3 regions of the Brevibacillus sp. JB24b genome follow, and region 1 is predicted to be linked to each of the others. Evidence: riboswitches for the same ligand, from Rfam matches in the RefSeq annotation. Region 1 holds a riboswitch; each other region holds the start of a gene.
The links. A riboswitch is a leader RNA that binds a small molecule or an ion and turns the genes downstream of it on or off. The one in region 1 is predicted to bind S-adenosylmethionine.

Region 1 (3,468 bases):
TGTTGCTTGTGACCGGCTTAGTTCTTTAACGAAGGCTCCGTCGTACATCACCAAAATACGATCTGCAATCCCTACCAGCTCCTCGAACTCACATGAAAGGTACACAATCCCCTTTCCCTTTTTAGCTAAATTACCGATGATTCTATAAATTTCTGATTTGGCTCCTACGTCAACACCCTTCGTCGGCTCATCAAGCACAAAGATATCGGCTTCAGTCGCCAGCCATTTGCCAATCACTACTTTTTGCTGATTTCCTCCACTTAATGAACCAATGGGCATCTGTGGGCTAGCCACCTTAATCTGTAATGTCTGAATCAAGCCTTTCACAGCTTCATTAACTAACAGAGAACGTATGAAACCGAATCGACTATATTTATGAAGTGTAGACATTGTTAAATTAACAGCTACGGATTCTTCTGTAACAATGCCTTCCCTCCGACGCTCTTCGGGAACCAAGACAATCCCCTCATCAACAGCGGCTTTTGGCGATGTACATTTCACCTTTTGCCCTCTTTTGTACACTTCTCCTGAGGTCAGTGGGTCAGCTCCAAATAAAACTCGCGCTAATTCAGACTTCCCTGCACCAACTAGGCCTGCAATCCCTACAATTTCACCCTCATGAACTGTAAAGGAAAGGTTACGTACACGTGGTCCAGCCTGTAAATTTCTACATTCAAGCAACCGTTCTCCAATATTAACCTGCTCTTTCGGATATTCCTGAGACAGTGCTTTTCCTAGCATACTTGTAATTACTTCTTGTGGATTGGTCTCACTTGCTTGCTTACACATAACCAGCTTCCCATCTCGTAACACCGTAACTCGATCACTAATCTCAAAGACTTCTGGCATTCTGTGGGAGATAAATACGATTCCAATCCCTTGTTCACGTAATTGTTTAATGATCTGGAATAACTGCACTGTTTCTGCTTGACTTAAAGGTGCTGTTGGCTCATCTAAAATAATAATTTTAGCTTTTTGTACAATTGCCTTGGCTAAAAGAACCAACTGCTTTTCCGATAAAGTTAATTCCTCAACCTTTTTTTGTACGGGCAAATCAAGTCCTAATCGCTTGAGTGCCTGTGTTGCTTTTTCTTCCAGGCTTCGCCAGTTGATAAAAGGAGAGCGTCCCCCTTCAATAAATTCTTCCAGCAAAATATTCTCTGCCACACTTCCATATCCGATGAGTGCTGTATCCACTTCCTGATATACACACTCGATACCATGAGCCTTGGCGTCTTGTGGCTGTGTCAGGCTAACTTCTTTTCCATCTATGAAAATCTGGCCATCGTCTAGCGTATAAGCACCTGTCATAATTTTCATCAACGTACTCTTGCCAGCTCCATTTGCCCCCAGCAAAGCATGAATTTCACCTGGCTTCACATCAAAATCCACGTCGCATAAAGCTGGAACAGAGCGAAATGCTTTTTTGATCCCTTTCATCTCTAATGCTGTCAATGTGCTCTCCCCTTCCATGCGCGGATTTTACAAGGGGTCTGGCAACTTTTTTGCCAAACCCCTTTCACCCCTGCTCTTTCTTATTGACCTTGCGTGCTAGTTCCCCATTCCTTCACGTACTTGTTCAAATCAGTCATTTTCACAGGCTCCTTAGGCAATTGTTCACGTGTAATTAGCACAGGGTTCAAGCTTACCTTATCTGGTACCTGCTCACCTTTCAGCTTCTTAAACAAGTATCGCGCTTGTACCCGCCCAATATCAGAAGGGTCTACAGCTGCCGTTGCAACCCAAGGTGAATTCTGATCTTGAATCATCTGTAAATCTTCATCGCTCATATCTATGCCATATACCTTAATTTCATTGCGACCAGCTTGCTGTATAGCACGTGTTGCGCCTTTTGCAAATTCATCCCAAGCAGTCCAAACCGCTGTGATATCTCCCTTGTTTGGATGCTGCTTCAAAATCGCTTCCATTTGTGCTTGTGTATCCAAAGCTGTATTTGCAGACGCTGAGCCGAATGCAGCAATCTCTTTAAAGCCTGGATTTTTGTCCATAAATGCCTTATAAGCGATTTGACGACGTTCCATTGGAGTAAAACCAGCTACCCATATCTTTACAATATTTCCTTTGCCACCTGTGTCTTGTGACATTTGGTTTAATGTTTGTTCAGCCAATTTGATATCATCCTGCTCTACTACCGTCACCCCTGGAATATCTAATCCTGTATCAAACGCTACAATCGGAGTTTTTTGGGCCACGGCCTTTTGAACTCCTGGTGTCAAACTATCTGCACGCCCATGGTCTAACAGAATCCCATCAAATTGTTGGGTAACAGCTGCGTCTAAATGTGAAGCCATTTTGGCAAGATCATTATCCCCACTTAAAACCGTCAGTTCTCCACCTAGCTTCTCTACCTCTTCCTTCACACCTGAAATATATTGAGACGAAAACGATCCAATATTAAATTGCACCACTAACGCAATTCGTTTTTTCTTATCTGCTGTAGCATGAGCCCCTTTTGCTTCACTACTTGATGCTGTCACGTTATCGGATGATGTTGCTTTTGATGTAGAGGTTGTAGTTGTACTACAACCACTTAGTACACTCCCTAATAATAAGAATATTGCGAATAAATAGACGGGTGTTTTGTTGATTAGACCCTTCATAATGCTTCTCCCCTTTGGTGTCATATATCTGCTGTTTGTGAAAACATGTACAATGTACATTGATTCATTCAAAGCTGGGTACTACTCGATATAAAAAAGCCCCTTTTCCTAAGAAAAGAGGCTTGTGTATATGAAAACCCACTACGCCTCTTATCTCTCAGGTTTCCCTGCAGGAGGTAGCACCTTGATGTCTTGTAAACAGACATTAGGTTGCCGGGCGTCATCGGGCCAGTCCCTCAGCCAACTCTTGATAAGAGAGTATTTTAAATTTTTAACGTTTTTTCTTACAACAGATATTACACCTGGGTCCTTGACCATGTCAATAGCTTATTTTGCTTCACCTTCAAATTTCTTAGAACCGCCCGCATATTTATAAATAAACACCTGAGCATTCTTATTGTCACCTTTATCATCGAAAGAAACGTTTACAAACTGTCCTGTAAAGTCCTGTGTTTTGTGAATGGCTTCTAATACTTGGGCACGGGTTGGCTTTTTGTTGCCATTCGCTTTAGCTGCTTCCTCAATCCCGTTGATCGCTACAGCCATCGCATCGTAGCCAAACGATGTAAATATTCCCAACTTTTTGCCTGTTGAGCCTTCAAATTCCTGAATCCATTTTTTCCCCTCTTCTGTTGCTGTTACATCGCCAACAGTGGAAGTAAACACGACACCCTCTGCTGCTGATCCAGCAATAGTAAACATTTCTCCGGAATCGAGACCATCTGCGCCCATAAACACACCGGTAAATCCTTTTTCGCGCAACTGTTTAATTAGAATTCCAGCTTCTGCATAATATCCACCAAAGTAGATCATTTCTGGTTTCTTCGCTAACACTTGGTTCACCACT
Region 2 (3,468 bases), 1.5 Mb from region 1:
TAACCGGTTCAATTTTATCACGCATGTTGTAGTATTGATCATTCATCTCCATAATGATATTTTCTGCTCCGTATTTCTCCTGCATCTGTTTCACGATGCTTGCTGCTTTCTCTTTTCTGCTGTTAAAGTTGTCTTTATCAAAATCTCTAATAATATATTGAGATTTGCTTTGTTCAACATCGCCATTTATTGAGCTAAGGTGGTAAAAGCCTTCATAGCCATCTGTATACTCTGGTGCCTCATCTACAGGTAGTTGTGCATGGAATTCCATTGCTAGCTTACTTGCGTTAAGCATTTTATTCTTGGCCGTTCCAGGATGCGTGCTAATCCCCTTAAAGGTGAGCTTGAGTTCTGCGGCATTAAAGCTTTCATACTCCAATCCACCTAGAGGCCCTCCATCCATCGTGTAGGCAAATTTCGCGCCGAAAGCAGCTACATCAAAATGAGCTGGTCCTCTACTGATTTCTTCGTCAGGAGTGAATGCTACTCTAATTTTTCCATGCTTGATTTCTGGATGCTTTAGTAAGTAATCCATCGCTGTCATAATTTCAGTAATCCCAGCTTTATCATCTGCTCCGAGCAATGTTGTCCCATCGGTAGTAATTAATGTATGACCTTTGTAGGACGGTAGCTCTGGGAATAATTTTGGTGTTAGAACAACGCCAAGTTCTTTATTTAATGTAATAGCTTTTCCGTCAAAATTTTCGTGGACTTGCGGATTGACATTTTTACCTGTAAAATCCGTAGCCGTATCCAAATGGGATAAAAAACCGATCACTGGAACTTGCTTATCCGTATTTGCAGGGAGTGTCGCCATTACATATCCATTTGGATCGATTGTAACTTCCGAGAGTCCCATCGCCTTTAATTCTTCGACTAGCAAATTACCCAACTCTAACTGTCCTGGTGTTGACGGAACTGTCTGGCTTTGTGCATTGGACTGTGTATCAATCTTTACATATCTTGTAAACCGCTCTATGATATCTTGCTTCACTTACATTCACTCCCTTTTTCATTGCATCTTTCTTTATTATATCGCTTGATGGACGATATTTCCATTTGTACTCATGTAGCTGTTCTATCAATTGGAGCGAGCCAAAATGAAAGATTTACGCATATTTACATGTAGTGAGACTATATAAATTCAGGATATCCATTGAAGAGAAAAAATTGCTCAAGAAGCTGATGAATAATAACCAAAAGAGGCTTCTATATAGCCGGATCACTTGCATAAGTTAAATAGCACTAAAAAATATTTGACATTTTGTGTAGGAAAGAGTAAAGTAAAAAAAGATTAATCAATAGAGAATAAAATATGAAACCTTCTTATCAAGAGAGGCGGAGGGACTGGCCCTTTGATGCCTCGGCAGCGGACTCGTATTTAGAGTGCTGTGCCAAATCCAGCAAGCATGTGCTTGAAAGATGAGAAGAGTGTTTCTTATATGCCATATAAGACCTCTTCTCATAAGAAGAGGTCTTCTTCATTTTTCTCTAGGAAAAGTTTAGAAATAGAGAGGGTGTTATTGATGAATCAAACAAAAGGGAGTGCGTTGGCTTTATTGCCGCTTGGTATATTTTTAGCACTATTTATTGGCTCTGGGGTTATTACAGGAGATTTTTATCAGCTCCCAATCATCGTTGCCATTATAATTGCAAGTACAGTTGCATTAGTAATGAACCGAAAGGAAAGCTTTCATACAAAGGTAGAACGATTTGCTAAAGGAGCCGGCAATCCAAATATCGTCGTTATGTTATTAATCTTTGTGTTGGCTGGAGCATTTTCTCAAGCAGCAAAAGGCATGGGTAGCGTTGAAGCTACCGTGAACCTAGCACTTTCTGTATTACCTCAGAGTCTCTTAGTAGTTGGCTTATTTGTAATTGGATCATTTATCTCACTAGCAATGGGGACATCCATGGGGACTATTGCTGCATTAGCTCCGATTGCAGTAGGGATTAGCCAACAAACAGATATCTCGGTTGCATTCACAATGGCAACCGTTGTCGGAGGAGCTATGTTCGGTGATAATTTATCATTTATTTCCGATACGACAATTGCCGCAGTACGCACACAAGGAACGGAAATGAAAGATAAATTCAAAACAAACTTTTTAATTGTATTACCAGCTGCCATTCTGACGTGCATACTTTTAGTCGTTCTTACATCAGGAAATCATACAAATATTACAATAGGATCCTTCAATTGGGTGAAAGTATTACCGTATGCAGGAGTTCTGCTTGCAGCCTTACTTGGATGGAATGTACTAGTGGTTCTAATGGGAGGAACTGTATTATCAGGTATTATCGGCATGATAGATGGAAGCTACACACTTGCCACTTTCTTCAAAAATGTGACGTTAGGGATTAGTGGAATGATGGAGCTTGTCTTATTAACCATGCTTATCGGTGGAATGATTGAAATTATTCAACATAATGGCGGGATTCAATATCTATTGAATGTATTGACGCGCAATATTCGTTCGAAAAAAGGCGCAGAGTTTGGTATTGCTGGTCTTGTGAGCCTGACAAATATGTGTACAGCTAACAATACAATCGCTATTATTTTCGCAGGTCCACTTGCTAAAAACATTTCAGATCAATATGAAATCGATCCGAGAAAATCAGCAAGCTTACTGGATTTATTTTCTTGTAGCGTACAAGGAATCATTCCTTATGGAGCGCAAATGTTAACTGCGGCAGGATTTGCTGCACTCTCACCAATCGAATTATTACCATTTGCTTTTTATCCGCTGTTAGTTGCTGTTTGCGGTATCGTGTCAATCGTGATTAACTTCCCACGGTTTTCAGCTAATTCCAAAAAAGCTAGTGTCATAAAACCGCTGAAGGAGAAAGAGGAAGCCCTATATAAGACAACCTAGTGGTTATTCTCCTAGCATAAGTATCAACTCACACGAATTATGCTATTCATTTCAGAACATCGCTAAAATAAATGACAGGAAAACTAAATAAATTGTAGGAAAGAAAGCGGTAGGTACAAACCTACTGCTTTTTTATTGATAAATTTTTATCCTTAGCTGTCAAAGTGATGGTTCATGCTCAACTCCTAAATATGACCATTAATTTTTTTCATTCACTATCATTTACAAAAGACAAAGGTTATATCTACTCTCCTCGTCTTTCAGTGATGACGGATAGTTGGATTGATTCACTATCTGCTGTTATTCTTGTTGTTATAGCCATAGCTCATTCATTTGAAAACATAAAAAGCTACCTTCCGAAAAGGAAAGGTAGCTGTACTTTCTATGTGTATATTTTATCATGCTTCATTAAACGATATAAACTCTTTAGCTCTTTTTTTTTAAAAACGATGTCACGAACCATTTCAATCGCTTTCTCTTTTCCAAGCGGGAATGTTCCAAGAGACCATGTAGGGTTATCTAGCATATAGACATGTCCATTTTTTACTGCTTTTAGCTTACCCCAAAGCTCTGATTTCTGCATATCATCCAG
Region 3 (3,468 bases), 580 kb from region 1:
TACAGGGGATAGGTGCGGCGGGAACATCGCCTATTGCCATGGCGTTAGTAGGAGACTTATTTGATGGTGCATCCGAAAGTAAAGCGCTTGGATTATTGGAAACCTCTAACGGATTGGGTAAAGTGCTAAGTCCAATTTTAGGCTCTTTATTCGCTTTATGGACATGGTATGCAGTTTTTTTGGCATTTCCGGTCATTTGTGCTGTGGTACTAACTATATTTTTGTTATTAGTAAAAGAAAAGAAACAAAATAAGCAGCCTAAGTCAGTTAAAGAGTATCTTGGTTCGATTGGCAAGGTATTTAAACAAAATGGAAAATGGTTAATCCCAGCCTTTTTTATTGGTAGCATATGCTTGTCTACGTTATTTGGTGTGCTTTTTTATCTATCCGATTTACTGGAAGAGACCTATCAGATTGATGGTGTGTTAAAAGGTGCTTTTTTAGCTATTCCCTTGCTGGCTATGAGTATAATGGCATTTATCACAGGGACTATTATTAAAAAGAGATTAACTGTGATGCGCTACTTTATTATTGCAGGGATGCTCTTACTTACCATCTCCTATGTTGGGGCAAGCTTTGTTTCTAACGTTTATTTCTTAATTGGGATTCTTGTATTTGGTAGCGTGGGAACAGGAATGATTCTACCGTGCCTCAATTCGATGATCATTGGGGCGGTTACAAAGACAGAGCGTGGAATGATTACGTCTTTGTATAATGGTGTCCGCTTTATTGGAGTAGCGCTGGGGCCGCCGATTTTTACATGGTTGTTGGGATTTTCGACGGGTGTCATGTTTTATTCGATTGCTTCCGTCACGTTACTATTCGCTATAATTGCATTTTTTACTATCACGCCACAAAAAGACACCAATTCTCAAGGAGCTACGGAGGAAGGAACTGCAAAAAAAGAGTCTTCAGCAGTTAGGAAAACGGGCGCTTCGACAGAATCAGCAGGTTCTAACAGCGAGAGCGAAACCTCCTCAAAGGACAAGAGCTTAGTGGATCAAAAGGCTTTGGATGAGATTACGGTGTTGTTAGAAATGCGGGAGGAAACAAAAGAAGAACAAAAACAGGGGCAGTTAAAAAAAGAACTGGGATTGGACCCGACAGATCTATTTGAGAAGCTGCTTACCAAAAAAGAAAAAGAGAAATCGAAATAGGTGATTTTAGCCTCCAGATGTGGGGGTTTTTTTGTTTCTAAGATATTGTATATAAAAAAATTACTACTAACATAAATAAACAAATGTAAAAACTGACGTGATTCTATTGACATTCCTAGTAACGATGATATGATAATTTATAAATTGATCCGATAACTTTATACAACTTCTTATCAAGAGCGGTGGAGGGACTGGCCCTATGAAACCCGGCAACCTTGATTCATTCAAAAGGTGCTAAATCCAGCAGAAGTATTTCTGAGAGATAAGAAGAATGGCACATACTTATACATGAAGCCCTTCTTCTTAGAGAGAAGGGCTTTTTTGCATACGTTTTTCACATAAAATACGGAAATACAAATAGCAAAGGGCGATAGCAGAGGGAAAAATGTATCCTTACAAGCATATAACCAAGTATTCCGATATAAAAATAAGGCATTAGAGAGAAGCGGGGGAAACTAGGCATGTATCTGTTAAAAAGAATATGTACCATGCTGATTACATTATGGATTATCGTGACACTAACCTTTATCATTATGCAACTGATACCGGGTGATCCGTTTGCTACTGATTCGCAAATGCTACCAGCAGATGTAGTCCAAAATATGCGAGAAAAATATAATCTGGATAAACCAATTGCCCAACAATATTTGTTATATCTAAAGGATTTGGCGCTGTTTGATTTAGGACCATCTATACAATCAAAATCACGTGATGTAAACGCATTGATTGCTTCAGGATTTCCTGTATCGGCTACGCTAGGATTACAATCGTTATTCTTAGCCTTATCGTTTGGTATTTCCTTAGGAATAATCGCAGCTCTTTATCATAACAAATGGCTAGATTACGTTTCGATGTTTATCGCTATCATTGGGATTTCTGTCCCAAGCTTCATTTTGGCTCCACTGCTAATCAAATTGGTTGCGGTTGAGTGGAAGCTCTTGCCGGCTGCCTCCTGGGGATCGTGGAAACACTCAATCCTGCCGTCTGTTACGTTGGCGGTCGGTCCAATGGCTATCATCGCCCGATTTGTCCGTGCTAGTATGCTTGAAGTCTTTAGTCAGAATTACATGAAGACGGCAGAGGCAAAAGGCTTACCTACGTTTGCGATAGTGGTAAAGCACGGAATTCGTAATGCATTGATACCTGTTTTGACATTTATCGGGCCGTTGTTTGCAGCGCTGATTACAGGTACGTTTGTGGTTGAGAAAATTTTTGCTATCCCAGGTATTGGCAAGTATTTCGTAGATGGCATCTTTAATCGTGATTATCCAGTTGTAATGGGAACAACTGTTTTTTATAGCACGGTCCTGATCTTGTCGTTGTTTTTGATCGATGTGTCTTATCGACTGGTGGACCCAAGAATTAAGCTAACGAGCAAGGGGGACTAACAGATGGCGCAATCTTCATTCCATTCTGAACAAGATCATCTTTTTCGACCTGTTGATAAGCGAGTTTTTGAAGAGAATCGAATTGATCGACCCAGCTTAAGCTATGGGAAAGAAATACTGCGAAAAATCATACAAAACAAGCTAGCGATGCTTGGTTTTAGCTTATTGATTCTTGTGGTTATGCTTTCATTGATCGGTCCTCATCTTGTAGCTTTTAGTCCAGAGAAGCAAGATTTGATGCTTGGAAATCTCAAGCCTTCCGACACTCATTGGTTCGGAACAGATGATTTGGGACGTGATATGTGGGCACGTACCTGGGCAGGTGGACAGATTTCTCTCTTTATCGGTTGTATAGCAGCAACCATCGATTTATTGATTGGTGTAGCAGTGGGGGGAGTCTCCGGTTATATGGCAGGACGCGGCAAGGTAGGGGATCGAATTGACAGCTTCCTAATGCGTATTGTCGAGGTTTTGTATGGCATTCCTTATTTGTTGGTTGTCATTTTATTGATGGTGGTCTTAGAACCAGGGTTATCTACTATCATTATTGCGCTTTCCGTGACAGGTTGGGTTGGTATGGCTCGCTTAGTACGTGGTCAAGTATTGCAGCTAAAACAGCAAGAATTTGTCCTAGCAGCAGAAAAACTAGGAACCTCCCACGTCAAAATTATTTGGAAGCATCTGTTGCCCAATGCTTTAGGAATTATCATAGTGAACCTGACCTTTACGATACCACAGGCTATCTTTGCTGAATCGTTTTTAAGTTTTCTAGGTTTAGGAGTACAAGCACCTAGTGCTAGCTGGGGAACAATGGCTAACGATGGTATTGGGGTTATTTTAAATGGTCAGTGGTGGAGACTGTTTTTCCCGGGATTATTTATTTCACTAACCATGTTTGCTTTTAATGCTTTCGGAGATGGCTT

Region 2: it holds a riboswitch for S-adenosylmethionine, as region 1 does, so the genes downstream of both, ACQV1I_RS08795 (Na+/H+ antiporter NhaC family protein) here and ACQV1I_RS15250 (sugar ABC transporter substrate-binding protein) in region 1, are expected to answer to the same signal.
Region 3: it holds a riboswitch for S-adenosylmethionine, as region 1 does, so the genes downstream of both, ACQV1I_RS17950 (ABC transporter permease) here and ACQV1I_RS15250 (sugar ABC transporter substrate-binding protein) in region 1, are expected to answer to the same signal.

What each region holds. Positions count from the first base shown of each region.
Region 1 covers NZ_JBNVQV010000001.1:3,260,984-3,264,451, forward strand. Annotated here, with positions in the region: gene ACQV1I_RS15245 (sugar ABC transporter ATP-binding protein) at 1-1,455, opposite strand, end outside; gene ACQV1I_RS15250 (sugar ABC transporter substrate-binding protein) at 1,536-2,621, opposite strand; SAM riboswitch class I at 2,769-2,878, opposite strand; gene ACQV1I_RS15255 (branched-chain amino acid ABC transporter substrate-binding protein) at 2,949-3,468, opposite strand, start outside.
Region 2 covers NZ_JBNVQV010000001.1:1,798,020-1,801,487, reverse strand. Annotated here, with positions in the region: gene pepT (peptidase T) at 1-994, opposite strand, end outside; SAM riboswitch class I at 1,324-1,429, shown strand; gene ACQV1I_RS08795 (Na+/H+ antiporter NhaC family protein) at 1,410-2,876, shown strand; gene ACQV1I_RS08790 (ABC transporter substrate-binding protein) at 3,259-3,468, opposite strand, start outside.
Region 3 covers NZ_JBNVQV010000001.1:3,836,872-3,840,339, reverse strand. Annotated here, with positions in the region: gene ACQV1I_RS17955 (MFS transporter) at 1-1,157, shown strand, start outside; SAM riboswitch class I at 1,325-1,426, shown strand; gene ACQV1I_RS17950 (ABC transporter permease) at 1,619-2,545, shown strand; gene ACQV1I_RS17945 (ABC transporter permease) at 2,549-3,468, shown strand, end outside.